3 regions of the Actinomadura sp. B10D3 genome follow, and region 3 is predicted to be linked to each of the others. Evidence: riboswitches for the same ligand, from Rfam matches in the RefSeq annotation. Region 3 holds a riboswitch; each other region holds the start of a gene.
The links. A riboswitch is a leader RNA that binds a small molecule or an ion and turns the genes downstream of it on or off. The one in region 3 is predicted to bind cyclic di-AMP.

Region 1 (6,941 bases), on a different contig from region 3:
TACTGGCCGGCGCACACGAAGGTGTCGTTCCGGGCGCACATCAGCGGCGTCCGCACCGGCGGGGACGTCTACGGCGGAAAGAACCACGCCCTCGACTTCAAGATCGGCGACTCGCACATTTCCACGGCGGGCGAGGACAGCCACAAGATGGTGGTGATGGTCAACGGCAAGAAGGCCCGCACCATTCCGACCAGCATGGGACGCGGCGGCGTCCGCAAATACACCACCACCAACGGGATCCACCTCACCATGGACAAGGAGGACCCCACGATCATGTCGTCGGACTGGGAGGGCTGCGGGCCGGGCTGCCCCGGGTACTACAGCCTCACCGTCTACAAGGCCGTGCGGATCTCCGACAGCGGCGAGTACGTCCACAGCGCGCCGTGGTCGGTGGGCTCCCAGGGGCACACCAACGTGAGCCACGGCTGCATCAACATCAGCCCGTCCCACGCGAAGTGGTTCTACCGGCTGGCCCAGCGGGGCGACCCGGTGAAGGTGACGGGCAGCAGCCGCCAGCTGGAGCCGGAGAACGGCTGGGGCTACTGGCAGCTCAAGTGGAAGGACTGGGTGAAGGGCAGCGCGCTGAAGCGGTCGGTGACGACGGCTCCGCACAAGGACGCGGCGACGCTGTCCGCGCAGCAGCAGGGTGCGGGCGCCCAGGCTCCGGAGAAGCAGCGGGCCGAGGGCGACTGACGCGGCGTCCCGTCAACGCCGTGTCTCCCTAACGCAGGGGCGGCGGGACCTGGACGCGGTGGATGCGCGACCAGTCCCGCGCCATGGCGATCCGGTCGGGGCCGGAGGGGTGCGTGAGCCAGAGCAGGTACTCCAGGCCGTCCGGGCTCAGATCGGAGATGTTGCGCACGGACAGCTCGTGCTGCATCGACACGAACGTCGACGGATCGCGGGTGAGGTCCAGGGCGTGCACGTCGGCCCGCGCCTCGATGTGGCGGCTCACGAGGTTCTGGACGGGGGCGGCGAGGTGCGTCCCCACCGTCACGAGGGCGAGGAGCAGTGCGATGGACCTCGGGTCCGCCGCCCCGCCGGGGGAGCCGGACGCGTCTCCCGGACCGGCGGCCCCGGCCTCGCCGCCGGGATCGAGTCCGGCGCGCCGCAGGAGGCGCGGAGAGGTCATCAGGAGGTACAGGACGCACAGCGCCCCGGCGATGCCCAGCGCGCCCACCAGCGTGCCGTGCAGGACGTCGTCGCGCTTGGCGTGGCCCAGCTCGTGCCCGACGATCGACTCGATCCGCGCGGGCGGCGACTTCAGCAGCGTGTCGTACAGGACGATGCGCCGGGTGGAGCCGAACCCGGACACGTAGGCGTTCAGGGACGTGGTCCGGCGGGAGGCGTCCGCGACGAGGACGTCCTTCACGGGCACGCCGTCCCGCTCGGCCATGGCCAGCAGCTCGGTGCGCAGTTGCCCCTGCGGCAGCGAGTGGAACTTGTTGAACACCGGCTCGACGGCGACCGGGTAGATGAACGACACCAGGACCACGAGGAGGAACCCGCCCGCGGCGGCGCCCGTCCACCAGTAGCGCGGGAAGCGGCGGATCAGCGCGTACAGCAGCAGCAGGGCGACCGTGTAGATGATCCAGGTGAGGCCGAGGGACTTCAGCTGGTCCGCCAGCCACGCGAGCCAGCTCTGCGTGGACAGCCCGTAGCGGCGCAGCACCGACTCCCGCCAGACGTCGAAGGGCAGCCCGGCGACGCGCAGCAGGGTGGCGACCGCGGCGGCGGCGATGATGATGCGCATCGGCCGCCGGCCGGTGCGGGAGGTGGCCCATCCGATGAACCGGGCGCCCAGCGGGGTGAGGCCGAGGACGAGGATCACCGCGAGGCCGGTGACCAGCCCGGCGTAGGCGGGCGGGTTGACGGCCGAGTCGAACGCCTTCGAGCGGGCGATCTCGGCGGAGGTGAAGTCCAGCGCCGGGTCGGCCCCGACGTGCCCGCCGGGGACCTCTCCCGGCAGCGGGTTCCAGGGCGTCGTCAGCGCGAGGACGGCGGCGACCGCCGCGAACAGGACGCCGCCGGCGACGGCCGCGGCGATCCGGGGCCGGCGGGAGCCGTCCGGTACGCCGGTGCCGGCGGCCCGGCTCTCGCGCGCGGCGCCCTCGCCGGTCTCCGTATCGCTCACGTGAGCTCCTTCTTCACGTAGTCGCGCCACATGCCGGTGAAGCGCTCCCGGGTGAGGCCGAGCACGTCCCGCAGCGCGGCGGCCTCCGGGGCGCGCCCGGCGGCCCGGTAGAGCCGCACGAGCGTCGCCTCACCGTACCGGCCGGCGACCATCCGGCAGGCGAGCCAGGCCTCCTGGTAGGCCTGGGAGAGGCGCGGGGACCCGCTGGAGAAGGCGGCGGCCCCGGGCAGGGCGGCGGGCACCCGCCCGGCGGCGACCTCGCGGCGCAACTCGCCGGCCGCCGCGCGGACGCCGATCTTGACCTGCCGGTAGCCGACGTAGTCCGCGAAGCCCTCGATGAGCCACAGCGGCGTGCTGCGGTCGCGGGCGCCGCCGGTGGCGACGTGGGTCAGCTCGTGCGTCAGGACGACCGTGCGGCCGAGGTCGTTGAGCCTGCCGAAGGTGGCGGGGGAGACGACGATGCGGTCCTCGCCGCGGCCCCCGGACGAGGGCGCCGGGGCGACGGTGGCGAGGGCCGCGATCTGGCCGAGGCTCTGCCCGGGGCCGGCGAGCGCGGAGGCCAGGCCCGGGTCGGCGGGGACGAGCGCGACCACCCGCCGTGCCCAGCCCATGCCGACCACGCCGGTGACGTCCGGCACGGCGGCGTCCAGCCGGGCCGCGATGCCGCGCAGGCCGGCGGCGTCTCCGATGACGAGGGCGGCCCGGCCCCGGGCGACGGCCAGCGGGCCCGCGTCCCAGATGTCGGCGTCGTCGGTCAGCCCGCGGGACGTCCCGTCGCCGGCGATCGTCCACGTCCCCCCGCGCGGGGCCAGCGCGAGGTAGCGGGTGCGGGCCACCTCGCCGCGGTCGAAGCCGCGCAGCCGGTAGCGCACCTCGACGCGGACGACGGCGTGCTCCTCGTCCACGGCCTGCGTGCCGACGACGCGCTCCCGCCATCCCGCCAGCGGAAGCGCCCGGAGGTTGTCGTACATCCGCGACTGGGCGGCCTGGAACTCGGCGGGCGCGTCGCCGACGGTGGCGAGGAAGGCCATGCGGTCGCCGTCGCGCACGGCCCGGGCGCGGTTGGCGAGGACGGCGGCGGCCGCGTCCGGGTCGATCGCGGCGGCCGCGCCGGAGGCCCCGGCACCGGACGGATCGGCGCGCCTCGTCTCGCCGGTGGGCGGGACGAGCAGCCCGGCGCCCCCGGCGAGCATCACGGCGGCCCCGCTCGCGCCCAGGGCGAGGGCCCTGCGGCGCGTCACGGGCCTGGTCCGCACGGCACGCTCCTCCACGCGGGCGATCCTATGCAGCCGGTGGTCAGGGCCGTGCCATCAGGACCGGTAGGCGGGGTAGCCGTAGCCGACGACGTCGTCGGCCGACCGCTTCTTGACCTGTACGGCGTTGCCGGTGTTGCCCTCGACCGCCTCGATGGTCCGGTCGTCGATCTTCTTGATCACCATGCCGACGTGCCGGATGTCGGTGACGTCCTTGCCGCCGTCCCAGGCGTAGAAGACGATCGCGCCGGGACGGGGTTCGGTGCCCCAGCGGCCCTGCTGCCGGAACCAGCGGGCGTGCGCGACCGTCCAGGCGTCGCTGCCGATCTGGTCGCGGAAGCCGATCTGCTCGCCCACCCAGGAGACGAACATGTCGCACCAGTTCGCGTCGCCGTAGGCGGAGAGGGAGCCGCCGTCGCGCGCGAGCGTCTCCTTCGCGCGCGCCGTGCGCATGTACCACTTCTGGAACTTGGTCTCGCCGCCGCCGTCCTCCTCGACGCCCACCTGGGAGCGTGCGAGCTCGATGGCTTCGGCGGCGGTCGGCCGCGACCTGCCGGAGGACTTCCCGGGCGCCTTCGCGGCCGGCTTCCGCGGCGCGCCCTTCCCCGGGTCGTTCCTCGCGGCCTTCCGGGCCCCGTCCTTGGACGAGTCCTTCGACGAGCCGCCGGAGGGCTTCTTGCCGGGGGCGTGCGCCGCGGTGGACGCGGCGGGGGCGGATCCGAACGGCAGGACCGACGCCTGCGCGGTGGCGGCGGCGGTGCCGAGCACGGCGGCGCCGACGATGAGGCCGCCGGTCGTCCGCCAGGTGAGGGGCAGGGGGCTCGCCTTGCGATGCCTGCCCGGGGTCTTCTTGCGGTGTGCACCTGGCACGCGGGGGTTCTCCTCGACTTCCATGCCGCCTACCGGGTTAGCTGACGGGTTCGGGCGTGGAAGCCGCCCTACGGCCCGCGGGCAGGCCGATTCACCCCGATGAGGACGTGATGGGTCCCCGGTTCCGCACCGGCCGCGCATGGGGGCACGGCGGTCAGCGGATTCGGCGGTGACGCGCCCGGGGGCGGGCGCGCCGGTTCGGATGGGGGGCTGCGGGCGCGGTCCGCGCGCGTGGGCGCGGGTGCCCGCGGAGAGCAGGGGGAAATGGGGCGTGGCCGCACGACGGGCGGCCACGCCCAGGTAACGCTGCGGAACTCACTCCTTCGCTTCTTCCAGACGCCTACCGGGTTAGCTGACGGGTTCGGGCGTGGAAGTGGCCCTACGGCGGGCTCCACCGGAACGGGGCCGGAGGAGACTCGCCGATTCACCCCGGGTGCCGGACGTCGTCCGGGACGGTTCCCGGACCCTGCCGGCGTGGGTCCCCGGTTCCGCACTGGGCGGACTCGGCGCTGCCGCTGCGATCCTGGGGGCGTGATGGGGCCCGGCGCGGGACCTGTCTCCCGCGTGCGAACGCGCGGCGCCTGTGTTGTGCGTCGGACGGCGGCCCGTCGCCGGGGGCCGTCCGGGGCCGCCCGTGGACACCCGCCGTGGCAGCGCTCTCAGCGCCATGCACGCTGCGGGCGTGCGCACGGGGGAACGGGAACGGCCGGGTCTCGCGTGGAGACCGCCGCGGCACTCTCGGGTGCCGCCGGACGACGCGTGGAGCGCGCCGTCCTCGGGGGGAGCGACGCGTGGCTCGCGCCGCCGTCACGCGGCGGCTGGATGCGCCGCGTGGGACGGGAGCGCCTGGTGAGCGCCCCGGGGCCACGGCGCCTGGAGGGCGCCGTGAGTGGTGACAAGGTACCAAAGCCCCAACAGAAGGCAAACCCCCCCAAAATCAACAACGGACCAGGTCAAGCCCGGTCCGTTGTCGGTGGAGGCTCCGGATCGCCGCCGTGGCGGGCCCGGAGGGCGCGGGTCAGGGGCGCCCGGCGCCGTAGTAGTTGCTCAGGTAGTAGCCCGAGGTGATGCTCACGACCTCGACGTTCTTGCCGGTGCGCGGAGCGTGGATCATCTTGCCGCCGCCCACGTACAGCCCGACGTGGCCGAGGCTGCTGAAGAACACCAGGTCGCCCGGCTGGAGGTTGCTCTTGGCGACCCGCTTGGTGGCCGCGTACTGGGAGTTGGTCGTGCGGGTGATGCTGACGCCCGCGGCCCCCCACGCCTTCATGGTCAGGCCGGAGCAGTCGTAGGAGTTCGGCCCCTCGGCCCCGTAGGAGTAGGGCTTGCCGAGCTGGGCGTAGGCGAAGTTGAGCGCCGTGCGGGCCGAGCCGCTGGCGGGACCGGTGTAGGTGCCGCCGATGCCGCCACCGCCGCCCGAGGAGCTTCCGCCGCCGAGCCGCCGCAGCAGCGCCTTCTGCTTCGCGACCTCCCGGTCGAGCTTCTTCTTCTGCTCCCGCAGCTCCTTGGTCTTCGCCTTCACGTCGTCATAGGCCGTCTTGGCCTGCGACTCCTCGCGGCGCAGCCGCTGGGCGGTGGCGAGGAACTGGGTGAGCTGGGAGCTGCGCTCCTGCGACAGGTGCGAGAAGACGGCCGCCTGGTCGAGAATGGCCTGCGGGTCGTTGCTGCCGACGAAGCCGGTCACGTCCGCGGAGTCGCCGTTCTTGTACGCGGCGGCGGCCATCTTGGCGATCGCCGAGCGCTGCTCCTCGAAGGCGGCCTGCTCCTGCCTGCTCGCCTTGCTCGCGCTCTCGTACTTCTTCTTGGCGATCTTCAGCTTCTCGTTGAGCTGGTTGAACTCCTCGACCTTGTGGTCCATCTGCTCGGCGAGCTTGTCGAGCTTCTTCTGGACCTGCGCCCGGGTCGGCTTCGGTTCCGCGTGCGCCACCACCGGGGCGAAGGTCAGGGAGGCCGTCACGGTGAGGCAGGCGACGGCCGCCAGGCGGCGGGAGGCGCCGCGGATCGCCGGGCCGCCCCTCCGGTCACGCCCGCGCGCTGGTACCCCGATGAGATCATTGGCCACGGTCGGTCTCGCCCCTCTCGTCGACGACGTCAGCGGACGACATTAGCGACGGGCAACAGCCGTCACAACCGATTCGTCACTCTTTGATTGACATCTGCGAAGACTGTCCACTTTTCGTGACGTCATGATCACTTAGTGCGAGGTTTCCCTTATGAGAGGCTTATGGGGACCTTATGACCGGCCCAGCCTGCGCAGCAGCAGCGAGGACGGGCACGGCCGCGCCTCCGCGCGCCGCGCCGCGTCGGCCACCTCCCGGTCGGACGACACCACGACCACCGAGCGGCCGGGCGGCTCCGCCCGCACCAGCTCCCCGATCAGCTCGTCCGCCGTCTGCCCCGGGCGGCTGAACAGCACCCGGACGCCGCGCGGCGCCGCGATCGCCACCGGCGCGTCCAGCTCCGCGCCGTCGAAGACGCACGTCACCTCGGCCCGGGTCTGCGCGGCGAGGCCGCCGAGCCCGGACAGCAGCCGGCTGCGCTGGTCCGACAGCGGCAGCTCCCCGTACCCGGTCTTGGTGACGTTGTAGCCGTCCACCACCAGGTGCACCTGCGGCAGCGTCAGCAGCCGGTCCAGCAGCTGGGGGTCGTTGTCGGACAGCGCCCGGCCCGGCAGCGCGCGGTGC
Region 2 (6,941 bases), on a different contig from region 3:
AACAGGCGGTCCCAGCGGGCGAGGACGGCGTCCGGATGGAACCGCATGACCGACGCGCGGGCCTCGGTCCCGAGCGCGCGGCGCAGCCCCGGGTCCCGGATGAGGCGGTCGAGCGCGGCGGCGAACGCGGCGACGTCACCCGGCCGGGCCAGCAGGCCGTCCCGCTCGTCCTCGATCAGGGCCCGGACGCCCGGAGCGCAGTCGAACGCGACCGTGGGCAGCCCGTAGGCCATCGCCTCCAGCACCGACATCGGGAGGCCCTCCGCCCGGGACGGCAGCGCGAGCACCGACGCCTCGACCATCGCCTCCTCGACGTCCGGCACCACGCCCCGGAACTCGACCGATCGGGACAGCCCGGCGGCAGACGCCCGCGCACGCAGCTCCGCCTCGTCCGGGCCGTCCCCGTAGAGGTGCAGCCGCCAGCCCCGATGCCGCGCCGAGACCCGCTCCCACGCCTCCAGCAGCAGGTCCACGCCCTTCTCGTAGGACAGGCGCCCCACGCAGGCGACGACGGGCAGGTCGAGCGTGGGGTACACCTCCGGCGTGACCCGCAGCGGGTTGGGGATGTGGTCCACGTTGGTCATGCCGTCCCGGGCCCAGGCGTCGGCGTCCTCGGCGGTGAGCACCAGCATCCGGTCGGCGGCGGGGTAGTGCTCCTTGACCCGCCGGTACCGCGAGGACCTCCGGGTGGCCTGGTACGACTCGTGACTCATGGCCACGACGCGCAGCCCGGACGTGTCGGCCAGCCGCACCCACTCCATCGCCCACACCTGCGCCGCGATGACCACCGCCCCCGGCCGCGCGGCGGCGAACAGCTCCGACAGGCGCGCCGCGCCGCGGCGCTGGGCGGCCGCCCGCCGCGCCTTACGGGCCCGGGCCGCCACGTTGAGGCGGTCTCGCGGCGTCGCCGGACGCCACGCCAGCACGGGCGAGCGCCAGTCCCGGTGCAGCACCTCGACGGCGTAGGACCCGTCGCGGCCGTGGTGGTACGGCTCGCGTCCGCGGGTGATCCCGACGAGGGTGACGCGGTCGCCGCGGCGGGCCAGCAGCCGCGCCATGTGGTGCGCCCAGCGCTGGAGGCCGCCCATGTCGTCGGCGTTGTTGCACACGATGAAAACGTCACGCGGTACGGCCATGGCGGTCCCCCTTGTCGCCCGGCCGTGCCGCCGGGAAGTAACGGTCCGCCACCGTCCGGGCGGCGGTGCCGCGGTCGTGCTCGCCGAAGCGCGCGGCGAACGCGCGGCGCCGCCCGGCGTGGACGGCCTCCGCCGCGTCCAGCCCGGCGAGCGCGGCGACGAGCTCGTCCTCGGTGCGGGTGATCGGCCCGGGCGCGTGCCGCTCCAGGTCGAAGTAGCCGGTGGCGCGGTCCCGTCCGCCGGGGAGGTGCAGGACGATCGGCCGGTCCAGCAGCGCGAAGTCGAACATGATCGAGGAGTGGTCGGTGATCAGCGCGTCCGCGATCAGCAGGAGCGGGGTGACGTCGGGCACGTCGCCGACGTCCCGCATGACCGCGCGGGCCCCCGGCGGGACGTTGGCCCGGCACAGGTAGTGCGGCCGGACGAGCAGGACGTAGCTCTCCCCCAGCTCCCGGGCGAACGCGTCCGGATCGACGGGCGGGTCCAGCAGCCGGACGGGGCGTCCCCGCGGCCCGGTGGCGAACGTCGGCGCGTACAGGACGGCCCGGCGCCCGTCGTCCAGGCCGAGCGAGTCGCGGAGTCCGGCGACCTCCGCGGCCAGCTCCGGATCGCCGTCCAAGCCGTTGACCAGCGGATCGTTGCGCGGGTAGCCGGCCGGGACCAGCTCCGAGCGGACGCCGAGGCCCTTGCAGAGCGTCGCGACGTCGTGCTCGGAGCGCACGAGGAAGCAGTCGTAGCGCTCCACCATCCGCCGCAGCCGCGCCCGCTCGGCGGCGGGTCCGCCCTTGACGCGCGGCTGGTCCAGGCCCATGAGCTTGAACGCCGACCCGTGCCAGGTCTGGATGTAGACGGTCTCCGAGCGCTTGCGGAGCCCGTCCGGGAAGCCCTGGTTGTCGACCCAGAACTGCGCCCGCGCGAGAGCCAGGAAGTACGCCCATGATCCGCGCTTGACGAGCCGGGCGTCATCCGGGAAACCCTTGGGCGACGACGCGTACGACCACACCGCGGTCACGGGGCGACCGGATCTGCGCAGCTCCCGGTGGATGTACTTGGGATTGTCCGAGTAGTGCCGGCCGAGGTGGCTCTCGAAGACCGCGAGGCCCGTCTTGACGGGCAGCCGGCTCAGCACCCGGTTGAACACGGCGACCTTGGTCTCCCGGGAGGTCAGCGTCCGCCGCACGTTCCGCACCAGCCGCCGGCCGCGGCCCCACGACAGCCGCCCCACCGGGGACCGGGCGGCGCGGCGCGCGGCCGCGCCGGCGAGCCGCGCCCACGGGTTCCCCGTCTCCAGGGCGAACGCGAGGTGACCTCCCTCGGTGACATAGGGGCGGAGCCGGTCGGCGGCGAGCCGCGTCAACCGCGGCCGGACGGGCAGCGCGACCCCGCCGAGAGACGGCGATCCGCGGCCTGCGCCGACGCGGGTGACCACCTCCTCGCCGTCCGCCCGCAGGCGCAGCCGCACGTCCCACACCGGGTCGATGATCCCGACCGGCCGGATCCGCCGGTCCGGGGCGAACTCGGCCCGCCACGCGAGCCGGCCGCCCTCGTGCCGGACCGCCGCGCGGACCCGCCCCCGCGGCGCCCGGCGGCGCCGGTCGCGGAACTCCAGCGCGCCGGCCAGTTCGGCGTCCGGCGGTATCCGGCCCAGCGGGTTGAGCACGTGCCCGGCCATGAGGGCGCGGCCGCCGCGCATCTCCAGCCGCGTGAGGGTGTTCGCCGGGCGGAGGTCCTTGAGGGGACTCACGTGGAAGCCGAACCCGGTGACGTCCAGGACGCGGCGGCCGAGCGCGCCGTGCGGCCGGCCGGCGCCCCAGAAGACCCGCCCGTCCCGTTCCACGAGCCGGGCGCGCAGCTCCGGCCGCTTGCGGGGGTCGTACTCCGCGGCGGCGAGCGCCCCCGCGTGGTCGCCCTCCCGGACCAGGTAGGCGGCGATCGCCGGCAGCGGGTTGGCCTCCTCGAAGACCCTCGGGTCCATCTCGTCCAGGTAGGCGGCGGCCAGGTCGAGGAAGCCCGCCCGGTGGCGGGGGTCGCGGTCGCGCAGGTCGCGCAGGTAGAGGACGAGATCGTGGTTGACGAACTTGACGTGCTTGGCCCGCTGCAGGTCGTAGGCGCCGCGCAGCGCGAACAGCATGTCGATGCGCCGGTGGATCTCCAGCCGGTCGGCGAAGTTGGCCAGCTCGGCGCGCCGGTTGGAGATCGACGGCGCGGGCACGCTCTCCCGGACGAGCCACTGGTAGACGCGGTGCGGGATGAGCGCCGTCCGTCCCGCCGCCAGGTAGGCCTCGGCGGTGAACAGCAGGTCCTCGTAGTGCAGGCGCTCGACGAACCGCAAGCCGTGCTCCTCCAGAAAGCCCCGCCGGTACGCCTTGTTGGTCGAGAGGGTGTCGTAGAGGAGGTTCGGGTTGTCGTCCAGCGACTCGTAGACGGCCCTGCGCTGGTAAAGCCAGGGGTACCAGGGGCGGACGCGCCCCTTGGCCCCCGCAGGCAGGTCGAGGAAGATCCGGTCGCAGAGCCCGGAGACGATGTCGGCGCCGGTGTCCTCGGCGGCGGCGAGGAGGTTGAGGCAGGCGTGCCGGTCCAGCAGGTCGTCGCTGTCGAGGAACATCAGGTACCGGCCCGCCGACGCCTCGACGCCGCGGTTGCGGGGACGGCCGCAGCCGCCCGAGTTGGTCGGCAGGTGGACGGCCCGCACCCGTCCCGGGTGGGCCGCGGCGAACCGGTCGGCGGCCTGCGCCGTCCCGTCGGTGCTCCCGTCGTCGACGATGACCGTCTCGACGGCGCCGAGCGACTGCGCCAGCGCCGAGGCCACCGCGTGCGGGAGCCTCTCCGCGTCGTTGTAGGCGATCACCACCACACTGACGTCCGGGCGCACCCGCATGGGCATCCCCCTTCACCGACTGCCGTGTGCCTGTGATTCCTTTCCAGGAACGCCACACTGAGGTCCAAGGGAGATCAAAGGCTGTCAATGCGTCGTATTACCCGACGGAACGCCCGAAGGCGCCCGGCAGAAGCCGGGCGCCTTCGAGGATGTCGTTGTTTCGGGGTCAGGCGGCGTAGTCGGGGTAGCCGAAGCCCACGACCTGGGACTTCTGGCGCACCTTCTCCTTCACCGCGTTCCCGGTGTTGCCCTCGACGGTCTTGAAGGTGCCGTCGCCGTTGTCCTTCACGACGAGGCCGACGTGGTCGATGCCGCCGATCCTGCCGCCGGAGCCCTTGTCCCAGTCGAAGAAGACGACCGCGCCGGGCTTGGGCTTGTGGCCCCACCGGCCGGTGTCCTTGAACCAGGTGGCGTGCTTGACGGTGTAGGCGTCCCAGCCCATGTTCTGGACACCGGTCTGGGCGCCGAGCCAGGACACGAACATGTCGCACCACTGGGCGCCGTTGTAGGCCTTGACCGAGAAGCCGCCGTCACGCTGGGCGGTGGCCTTGGCGTGCGGAGTCGACACGTACCACTTGTGGAACTTGGTCTGGCCGCCCCGGCCCTCGTCGATCCCGACCTGGCTCTTCGCCAGCTTGATCACCTCGTCGGGCTTGACCGCGCGCGGCGGGACCTTCCAGCCCTCGCTGCGCGCCTCGGCGGCCGACATGGTCTTGCCCTTCGCCTGCCCGGACTCGGCGGACACGGCGCCCTTCTTGACGGACGCCGCCTGCGCGGAGGTCTCGGCGGCGGCGCTGCCGTCCGCGAGGGGGGCGGCGACGCCGAGCGCGACGGCGCCGGCGAGGACCGCACCGACGGCGACGCCGACGGCCTTGTCCTCGGGCGTGAAGCGGTTGAGGGAAAGTCGATCGAAACGACCGGTCATGCAGGGAATCTCCTTGTCTTCCATGACGCCTACCGGGTTAGCTGACGGATTCGGGCATGGAAGCAGCCCTACGGCGCACCTGTGGGGCACGCCGATTCACCCCTGGAACCTGGGTCCCCGGCTCCGTCCGGTCGGTCTCGACCGGGACGGACTCGGCCTTGCACCGCGGCAGCGGTGCTCATTTCTCGGATGTATCTCTGACTGATCTTGATGTGGGGGCGCGCGTCCTGTGGCGCGCATCGCGTGCGGTTTCCGCTCCGCGATCCTCGGCCGCCTCGACGACCGGCGGCAACGCATGGGCTGCGTTGCTTGATTCGCCTAGAAGGTACCAACCTGGCCAAGAAAAGCAAACCAGGCACAAAGCAGCGTCTTGCCTGCTCAAAGCCCTTCCAAGGGAGTACCAACACCGTCATGGAGGCGCGTGTTCCCGATCTTTATCGGACTGCCTCCCAGCCCTTTGCGGATAGGGCTTTCCGCACCTCGGCGAAAGGTAAAGAAACCCCGGGGCGATCTTAAGGCCACATGGTCATCCGGCCCTCACCGACCGCCATCGACCCCCTGGGGCCCGTCCGAGTGAGGCCTAAGTCACATCAGGTGATCATCGCAGGTCGGCCGGGTCGCCGGTCACTCCACGTACAGGGCGAACAGCGTGGTGTCGTCCGCCGCCCGGTCGTGCTCCATCCGCGCCAGGACCTCGTCCAGCACGCGGGCGGGCTGCGTCGAGGATTCCCGCAGGATTTTCGTGAGGCGGACGATCCGCTCGTCCAGGTCCGCGTCCCTGCGCTCCACCAGCCCGTCGGTGTAGAGGAAGAGCAGGTCGCCCGCGCGGAGCGCCGTCCTGATCGTGGTGTACTCCCAGCCGGGCATGGCGCCGAGCATCGGATCGCGGACGACCTCCAGGGGCGTCGCCCGGCCGTCCCGGACCAGGATCGGCGGCGGATGCCCCGCGCACGTCCACTCCAGAACCCGCCGGGACGAGTCGAAATGGGCCACGATCGCGGTTCCGGTCGCGGGCGGGTCCATGTTGCCGACGAGCTCGTTCAGCCAGCCCACCAGCCGTCCCGCGGGCTCCCCCGTGCAGGCGAGGCCCAGCAGCCCGTTCCGGGTCCGCGCCATCGCCGCCGCCGCGGGCAGCCCATGCCCGGCCGCGTCTCCGATCGCGAACATCGCCCGCCCGTCCTGCTGCGTGCGGGTCGCGAACCAGTCCCCGCCGATCCGCGCGGTGCTCTCCGCGGCCAGGCTGCGCAGCCCGGTGACCAGGCCGGGGAGCTGCTCCACCTCGTCCTCGTCGGGCAGGATCGCGCGGCGCAGCGTCACCGCCACCCGCCGCTCCTGCGCCGTCCGCGCCTGCTGCCGCAGCATCTGCCGCCGCGTCTCGGCCAGCGCCCGCTCCACGCCGCGCCGCCGGGTGATGTCCTGCGAGACGATATTGATCGAGATCGGCAGCCCCGACTCCCCGAGCACCGGCTCGGCGAACACCCACAGGTGCCGTGGCGTCCCGTCCTTGCCGATCACGCGATGCTCGGCCTCCACCGGCTCGCGCCGCGAGAACATCGTCTGCACGGCCTCCTCGACCAGCGGGAGGTCGTCGTCCGCCACCACCTTCGGCAGGTCGTGCGGCATCGGCGGCACCTCGTCGGGGGCGAGCCCGTAGTTGGCCAGCATCTGCGGCGTCCAGTCCGCCTCACCGGTGGCCAGGTCCCACTCGCCGAACCCGATCAGGGCGAGCCGCTCGACCCGCTCCAGCCGCCGCACGACCCGGTCCTCGGCGAAGTGGAACCGCCAGGTCACGCAGACGCCCGTCGGCACGTGCACGCACCGCACGCTCATCCGGGACGACCGCGACAGGCCGCGCTGCGCCGTGGTGTGCAGGAAAGAGGAACGTTCCAAGCTCTGCCCGGACTCCAGCACGTCGACGTACTCGTCGAAGAGGCCGCCGAGCGCCGCCCCCGGATCCGTCTGCAGGAGCCGCCGCCCGGTCAGCTCCTCCGGGCCGCGGCCG
Region 3 (6,941 bases):
CGTAATCAGGCTCGTCGTTTCCGGTGCGGACCGGACGGCGGGCGGGCACGCACCGGCCGGCCCGGCGCCATGAATTCCCGGCGCGGGCGGGCCGGACCGAGGTTTTGGGACGTGACCCGCGTCACGGCCCACCGCGCTGACCTGCGGGGTCGTTCGCAGATTGGCTCGGGTTTGGGGACGGCGCCGCCGCTGTTGCCGTTTAACCCCGCCGTAACCGCACTAAGCCCGCCGTCCGGTGGTAATGCGCCGGTGGCGCGCCGTGGCTGATCAGGCTCTGACCGGCCGATGTGGAGGGATAACGAGGAACGGCCCGTCGTCGAAATCTGTTGCCATGTCGTGGTCGGAGGAAGTTGCGGGCCCGGGATCCGCCGCCCGGAACCCGCCCGCCATGGTTCATCTGAAATCGGGAGATCAAGGCACAATCCCACCGCCCGTCCCACTTCTTGGACCGGGCGCCAAGACCCGCCGGCGCCGCGTCCCGGCTCCGCTCCCCTCGCGGCGGGCATGTCGCGCGAAAGGTCCGTTCAGAGTGAGACGGCGTCCCAACCGAAGTAAGTCCACTACCGCCTAACAACCGACGCCTAGGGCGTTCCCGCAACGGCGCGCGCGGGCAACTTCCAAACGGAGGGAGCGTCCGGGGACGAGACACATCCCACTCCGATTCGGGTCCGTAACCGGAACGAGCCCGCGGGACGGCCGGGAAGATCTTCCAGGCGCTTCGGAGAGGCCGTCAGAAGGCCGGGGAATCGGAGTCCGGCCGTTTCACCACGACCGTCCCGGCGAGCCTGTCATGGACGGCCTGGCGGCGCGTGCCTTCGAACAGCATCCCCGCGTTCCCGACCCAGAAGATGCTCGCGAGCAGACCGAGAACGGGAATCGGGCGCAGCGCGATCGGCAGCGAATAGACCGCGGCCCGGGCAACGGCATGCAGAACGTCCAAGCGCGCGCCGGCGGGAGCGCGCTTCCCGGACGCGCCGCGTTCTCCGGCCGGGCCTTCGCCTCCCGACGAGGCCGCCGTGGGCACGAATCCGGGCACGGACGCGGGAATCAAGGGCACGGGGCCGGGCTCCGCGTCCCCCGCACCCCCTGGCGACGGCTGATCGGCCTCCTGGCGCGTCGCGGCGACGACCTCGATGCCCGCGACGCGCTTGCCGAGCGTCCGCCCCCACAGGGCGAGCTGGACGGCCTCGTACACCAGCATGCATCCGGCGAGGACGGGCGGAGCGACGACGTCCACCGCGGGGCCGGAGACGAACGCGCGCACGACGAGGATCACGGGGACGCCGACGACGAGCGTGTCGACGACACGTGCCAGGAGGCGCTGGCCTGGCTCGGCGAGCGGGACCGCCATCGCGGTCCTACTCCGCGTACTCGGAGTACTCGTCGTACGCGACCCGCTCATCGATGACGAGCGTGCCGGCGAAGCGGTCGTGCAGTGACTGGTGCAGGGGCTGGTCCCAGATCGCCCACAGGTAGGCCATCAGCGCACCCGCCCAGACCAGCACCATCCCGTATGCGGCGTAGTCCCACACCATCACCGCCAACACGAGGAAGAAGAAGACGCCGAGCTGGTAGCCGATGTGGGTGATGCCGGCCCGCCAGATCGCCTGCGTCGTCGTCAGGGGGCTACCTGCCGGACGCGCCTGGACGATTCCCAGCCCCAGGACCCGCTTTCCTAGCGTCCGTCCCCACATGGACAGTTGGACGGCCTCGTAGATGAACGGGAGCAGGGACAGGACGCAGAACAGGGTGAAGATGATGGGCCAGTTCCACACACCCCCCTCGTCCTCGGTTTTGCTGCCTGGCTTGCCCAGGCCGAAAGCACCGATCGTCACCGGAAGGACGAGCGCGAAGCCGAACACCGCGACGAGCGCGTTGTCCATGATCCGTGCGCCCGCGCGCCGGTAGATGGGGGCCAGTACCGGATCGCCACCGCCATGGGCGCCGTACTCGTCGTAGGGGGCCTCGTAAGTCTGGTCCCACTGCTGCTGAGGCTGCTGCCACTGCTGTTGCTGGGGCTGTTGCCACTGCTGCTGGGGTTGCTGCCTCTGCTGGGCCTGATACGGGGGCGGGGGGCCGTACGAACCCTGGCCCTGCTGGGGCCGGTAAGGCCGCCCGCGGTGAGGGGAATCGCTCATTTGGGTCAGTCCTCCAGGCGAAGCAACATCCGGGTGTTGCCCAACGTATTCGGCTTGACCCGGTCGAGGTCCAAGAACTCTGCCACGCCATCGTCGTAGGAGCGGAGAAGTTCTTCGTACACCTCCGGCGCAACCGGAGTCCCCAGTATCTGCTCGAAGCCGTGGCGGGCAAAGAAGTCCACCTCGAAGGTAAGGCAGAACACCCTCCGGACGCCGAGTTCTCTGGCGGTCTGGAGAAGGCGCGTCACGATCCGGTGCCCGATTCCGCGCCCGCCGTATCCCTTGTCCACGGCGACCGAGCGGACCTCCGCCAGGTCCTCCCACATCACGTGCAGGGCGCCGCAGCCGATGATGCGGCCCGGCGCCCCGTGCTGGACGTCCTCGGCGACCCAGAACTCCTGTACGTCCTCGTACAGCTTGACGGTCGTCTTCTTCAGCAGGCGGCGCCCCGATCCGGCGTACAGATCGACCAGCCTGCGGATTTCCTGGACGTCGGCGGTGCGGGCCCGCCGGATCACGACTTCCACAAGCAAGCGAGATTATCCAACGCCGGCGCCCGGCCGCCGACCACGGGTGCCGAACCGGTGGTTCCCCCGCCCGCCATCGCGACGACCTGGGATTTCGCATGTTCCGGTTGGCATCCAATGCGGGTTCCGTTAGTGTCCATCGCTGACATCGGCCGACCGCAGAACGGAGGCCGAACCGCCGAGTCCGCGGGCCGCACCCAGCGCCCCGGGGAGCCGGGGACCCACTTTCGGAGCGTTCGGGGGATCGCCCCTGGGCTGACGCCGTCAGGGGTGAATCCGCAGCGCACGGCAGATGCCGGCGTGCTCGCGGAGGGGCTGCTCCGGTCCCAACCCGTCAGCTAACCCGGTAGGCGGATGAGGAGAGGAGAATTCGTGCAGCGATCGCGGTCTGCTTCCCTTTCGCGATTTCGCGGCCGCGCGGCCGTCGTGGCCGGCGCGCTCATCGCCGTCTCGGCCGCTCCGCACGCGATCACCCCGCAGAGGATCGCCGTCGCCCACGCCGACCCCGAGCCGTCCACCAAGGAGCTCCGGGCCAAGGCGCTCAAGCTCGCCGACCAGCTGGAGCAGCTGACCGAGCAGTACAACGGGCTGAGGGTCAAGCTCTCCCAGTCGCAGCGCGCGGCCAAGGTCGCCAAGGAGAACGCCGAGCGGCAGGAGAAGTCGCTGGAGGAGCTCCGGCAGAAGGTCGGCGCCCTCGCCGCGACGAGCTACATGCAGGGCGGCTCCGACCCCACGGTCTCCTTCGTCGCCTCCCAGGACCCGCAGGCCGTCCTCGACCAGGCCGCGACCCTCCACTACTTCGCCAAGCAGGACAGCACCCAGGTGCTCGGCCTGATGCAGGCCATGCAGTCCGCCCAGCGGGCCCGCAAGTCCGCCGAGGCGCGCGCCAAGCAGGTCAAGGAGCTGCGGACGCAGCTGGAGTCGCAGCGCAAGAAGGTCACCGGGACCTACGAGAAGGTCCGCGGCAAGCTCGTCGACAAGGACCCCACCCAGCTCGCGAAGCTCCCCGTCGTCGGCACCGGCAAGGCCGCGCAGGCGCTCCGGTACGCGATGACCAAGATCGGCCGCCCCTACGTGTGGGGCGCCGCGGGCCCGAGCACCTTCGACTGCTCCGGCCTGACGATGTGGGCCTACAAGCAGGTCGGCATCAACCTGCCGCACTACACCGGCAGCCAGTGGAACGCCGGCACCCACGTGTCGCGCGGCCAGCTGCAGCCGGGCGACCTCGTGTTCTTCTACGCCGACCTGCACCACATGGGCATATACGTCGGCGGCGGCAAGATGCTGCACGCCCCCCAGACCGGGGACGTCGTCAAGATCGCCCCCATGGCGGGACGGCCCTTCGCCGGCGGTGTCCGGGTCGCCTGACCCGGTCGCGGGTCCGCACCGCCGGCGGCCCAAAACCATCGGTACCGCCATCGGCACCCGAACACCGTCCGCGGCGACGCCTCCTGCAGGGACCTACCTGCCAGGGGTCGCGGCGCCGCCGCCGCGGGGTCGGACGGGATTCGAACGTGCCGGCTGATTCCTTGATGACGCTGTGTTCCTTGATGACGCTGGTCGCCGATGCGCTCGCCGTCCCCAGACGAGCGCCAGGGGGTTCGGCTAGATGAGCTGCCTCCGGGCCGCCCACACCACGGCCTCGATAGGGGTGTTGACCTCCAGCCGGTCGCAGATCGTCCGCAACCGGCGCCGCAAGGTCCGTGCGCTCAACTCCAGCTTGCGTGCCGCCACATCGGCGGTGACACCGCTGGCGATCTGGGCGAGCAGCCGGATCTCTTCTTCGCTCAGCCCGAAATCGTCGGTGCCACGACGTGCGAGTGTGGCTGTTTCCACTCCGTCCTCCCTCGTCCGTGGTGATGACCGCGGGGATGCAGCCGTCCGCTGCACAGGCACGGGTTTCGATCTGTACGCGCGTTGGGTTGCCGGGTCCGGAGCCCTTCCGGACTTAGATCATCGGTTTCCTTTGCTGTCTCGCGAGCTTGGCCGGAGGTGGCCGCCTGGCCGATTGCGGGGGTGTACGGGGGAACTCCGGGTGACGATTCAGTCGTTGGCCTGCCGAGGGAGACGGGATGAGGTCGCCAGCCATCCGTACCCGCCCCTTCTCGTCGAAGTCACCGGATCTCCTGCTGAACGAAGATCGTGAATCGTTTCAAGCTACGCTTCGGCTCGGAACGCTAGGCGGCCGGATCCGGCCCGTCAAGCGTTCAACGATGGCGGGATGTGCACGATTCGCCACGGTCCGTGACCGTGCATTCTGCGCGACGCCGTGAAAAACTCCACTACCTGGGAAAACTTCCACGGAGCGGGACGAGGAGCGAGTTGCCACAGACCAGTATTCGCGAAGTCGCGAGGCGGGCTGGAGTCTCAGTTGGGACCGTTTCGAATGTCCTAAACCGGCCAGACCTCGTGGCCGAAGCTACCCGTGACCGTGTTCGCGCGGCGATCGAGGAGCTCGGATTCGTCCGGAACGAGTCCGCGCGGCGGCTCCGCCGCGGCCCCGAGCGGACCGCGGGCGAGTTCCACGACCAGCCGCGCCGCGCCTTCGGCATCGTCGTCGAGGACCTCACCAACCCGTACGCGACCGACGTCGCGCGCGGCGCCGAGGCCGCGCTCAACGCGGCCGGCCACGACGCCCTCTGGCTGTCCAGCGACCATTCCGCCGCCAAGGAGCGCCGGTCGCTGGACCTCCTGGTCGAGCAGCGCGCCGCGGGCGTCCTGATCATCCCGGTCGGGATGGGGTCGGGGGACATCTCCCGGCTGCGGGCGACCGGCATGAGCGTGGTGCTCATCGACCGCGCGTCGTCCGACACCTGCTCCGCCCAGGTCGACCATGTCGCCGGCGGTGAGATCGCCGCCGCGTACCTGCTCGGCATAGGCCGCGAGCGCATCGCGTTCGTGACCGGCGTCCCGGAGCCGCAGCCCTGCGTCGAGCGCCGCGACGGCGCGGCCCGAACGATCGTCGAGGCGGGTCTGGGGCGGCCGCGAACGCTGGTCCAGGACGCCCTCAGCCCGACCGAGGGGCAGGCGGCGGCGCACCAGATCATGGCGATGTCCCCGCGGCCCGACGGCGTGTTCTGCGCCAACGACCTGCTGGCCATCGGGCTGATCAACGAGCTGACCCGGCTCGGGGTCCGCGTCCCCGAGGACATCGCGGTGATCGGCTACGACGACATCGAGCTGGCCGCGAGCGCCGCCGTCCCGCTGACCACCGTCCGCCAGCCGCGCCGCGAGCTCGGCTGGGAGGCGGCCGAGCTGGCGATGGCCGAGGTCGGCGAGGGCGCGTCCCACCAGCACCGCCAGGTCGTCCAGCGGCCCGAACTCGTGATCCGGGAAAGCGCTTAGCGGAGTCCCCGCCGCTGCTGATTCCATTGCCCGCGTCCGAGATCGCCCGGCGGGACGAGGCGCGCGAGGAGTTCGCCGCGTACTTCCGGGACCTGGCCGCCAGGCGCCGGGCCGAGCCCCGGGACGACCTCCTGAGCGCCCTTGTGAGCGTCTCTGACGGCGGAGACGCCCTTTCCGAAGAGGAACTCCTCGCAACGTGCGTCCTGCTGCTCGTGGCGGGCCATGAGACGACCGCGAACCTCATCGGGAACGGCGCCCTGGCGCTGCTCCGCGACCCCGCGCAGTTGGAGCTCTTCCGCGCGCGGCCGGGGAACGTCCAGGCGGCCGTGGAAGAGCTGCTGCGCTACGACCCGCCGGTCCAGCTCACGCGCTACACCGGGGGACGCGACACACCGAGGCACCTGTCGCTCGGGCACGGCATCCACTTCTGCCTCGGTGCGCCGCTGGCCCGCCTGGAGGGCCAGGTCGCTCTCGCGAAACTGTTCGAGCGCGACGTGGCCCTCGCCTCCGGCGATCTCGCCCACCGGGACGACCTCGTCCTGCGCGGCCTACGTGACCTGCCGGTCACTATTCGGGCTTGACCAGCGGGAACAGGATCGTCTCCCGGATCCCCTTGCCGGTGAACGCCATGATCATCCGGTCGATGCCGGCGCCCATCCCGCCGGTGGGCGGCATCGCGTACTCCAGGGCGCGCAGGAAGTCCTCGTCCAGCTGCATGGCCTCGGGGTCGCCGCCCGCGGCGAGCAGCGACTGCTCGGTGAGGCGGCGGCGCTGCTCGACGGGGTCGATCAGCTCGGAGTAGGCGGTGCCGAGCTCCGTCCCGAACCCGATGAGGTCCCACTTCTCGGTGAGGAGGGGCTCCTCGCGGTGCTGGCGGGTCAGCGGCGACGTCTCGACCGGGTAGTCCATGACGAACGTCGGCTGGACGAGG

Region 1: linked by a shared signal. The riboswitch ahead of ABGB11_RS06620 (CHAP domain-containing protein) and the one ahead of ABGB11_RS16510 (NlpC/P60 family protein) in region 3 are both predicted to bind cyclic di-AMP.
Region 2: linked by a shared signal. The riboswitch ahead of ABGB11_RS31555 (CHAP domain-containing protein) and the one ahead of ABGB11_RS16510 (NlpC/P60 family protein) in region 3 are both predicted to bind cyclic di-AMP.

The regions. Positions count from the first base shown of each region.
Region 1 covers NZ_JBDPLY010000003.1:103,754-110,694, forward strand. Annotated here, with positions in the region: gene ABGB11_RS06605 (Ig-like domain-containing protein) at 1-693, shown strand, start outside; gene ABGB11_RS06610 (M48 family metallopeptidase) at 722-2,134, opposite strand; gene ABGB11_RS06615 (hypothetical protein) at 2,131-3,405, opposite strand; gene ABGB11_RS06620 (CHAP domain-containing protein) at 3,445-4,257, opposite strand; cyclic di-AMP (ydaO/yuaA leader) riboswitch at 4,268-4,420, opposite strand; cyclic di-AMP (ydaO/yuaA leader) riboswitch at 4,580-4,776, opposite strand; gene ABGB11_RS06625 (NlpC/P60 family protein) at 5,276-6,319, opposite strand; gene ABGB11_RS06630 (NYN domain-containing protein) at 6,491-6,941, opposite strand, start outside.
Region 2 covers NZ_JBDPLY010000027.1:3,548-10,488, reverse strand. Annotated here, with positions in the region: gene ABGB11_RS31565 (glycosyltransferase) at 1-1,136, opposite strand, end outside; gene ABGB11_RS31560 (CDP-glycerol glycerophosphotransferase family protein) at 1,120-4,014, opposite strand; gene ABGB11_RS31555 (CHAP domain-containing protein) at 4,181-4,939, opposite strand; cyclic di-AMP (ydaO/yuaA leader) riboswitch at 4,951-5,107, opposite strand; gene ABGB11_RS31550 (SpoIIE family protein phosphatase) at 5,564-6,941, opposite strand, start outside.
Region 3 covers NZ_JBDPLY010000009.1:145,205-152,145, forward strand. Annotated here, with positions in the region: gene ABGB11_RS16495 (RDD family protein) at 731-1,351, opposite strand; gene ABGB11_RS16500 (RDD family protein) at 1,359-2,138, opposite strand; gene ABGB11_RS16505 (amino-acid N-acetyltransferase) at 2,144-2,671, opposite strand; cyclic di-AMP (ydaO/yuaA leader) riboswitch at 2,832-3,034, shown strand; gene ABGB11_RS16510 (NlpC/P60 family protein) at 3,092-4,033, shown strand; gene ABGB11_RS16515 (LuxR C-terminal-related transcriptional regulator) at 4,271-4,501, opposite strand; gene ABGB11_RS16520 (LacI family DNA-binding transcriptional regulator) at 4,916-6,010, shown strand; gene ABGB11_RS16525 (cytochrome P450) at 6,025-6,591, shown strand; gene lysX (bifunctional lysylphosphatidylglycerol synthetase/lysine--tRNA ligase LysX) at 6,578-6,941, opposite strand, start outside.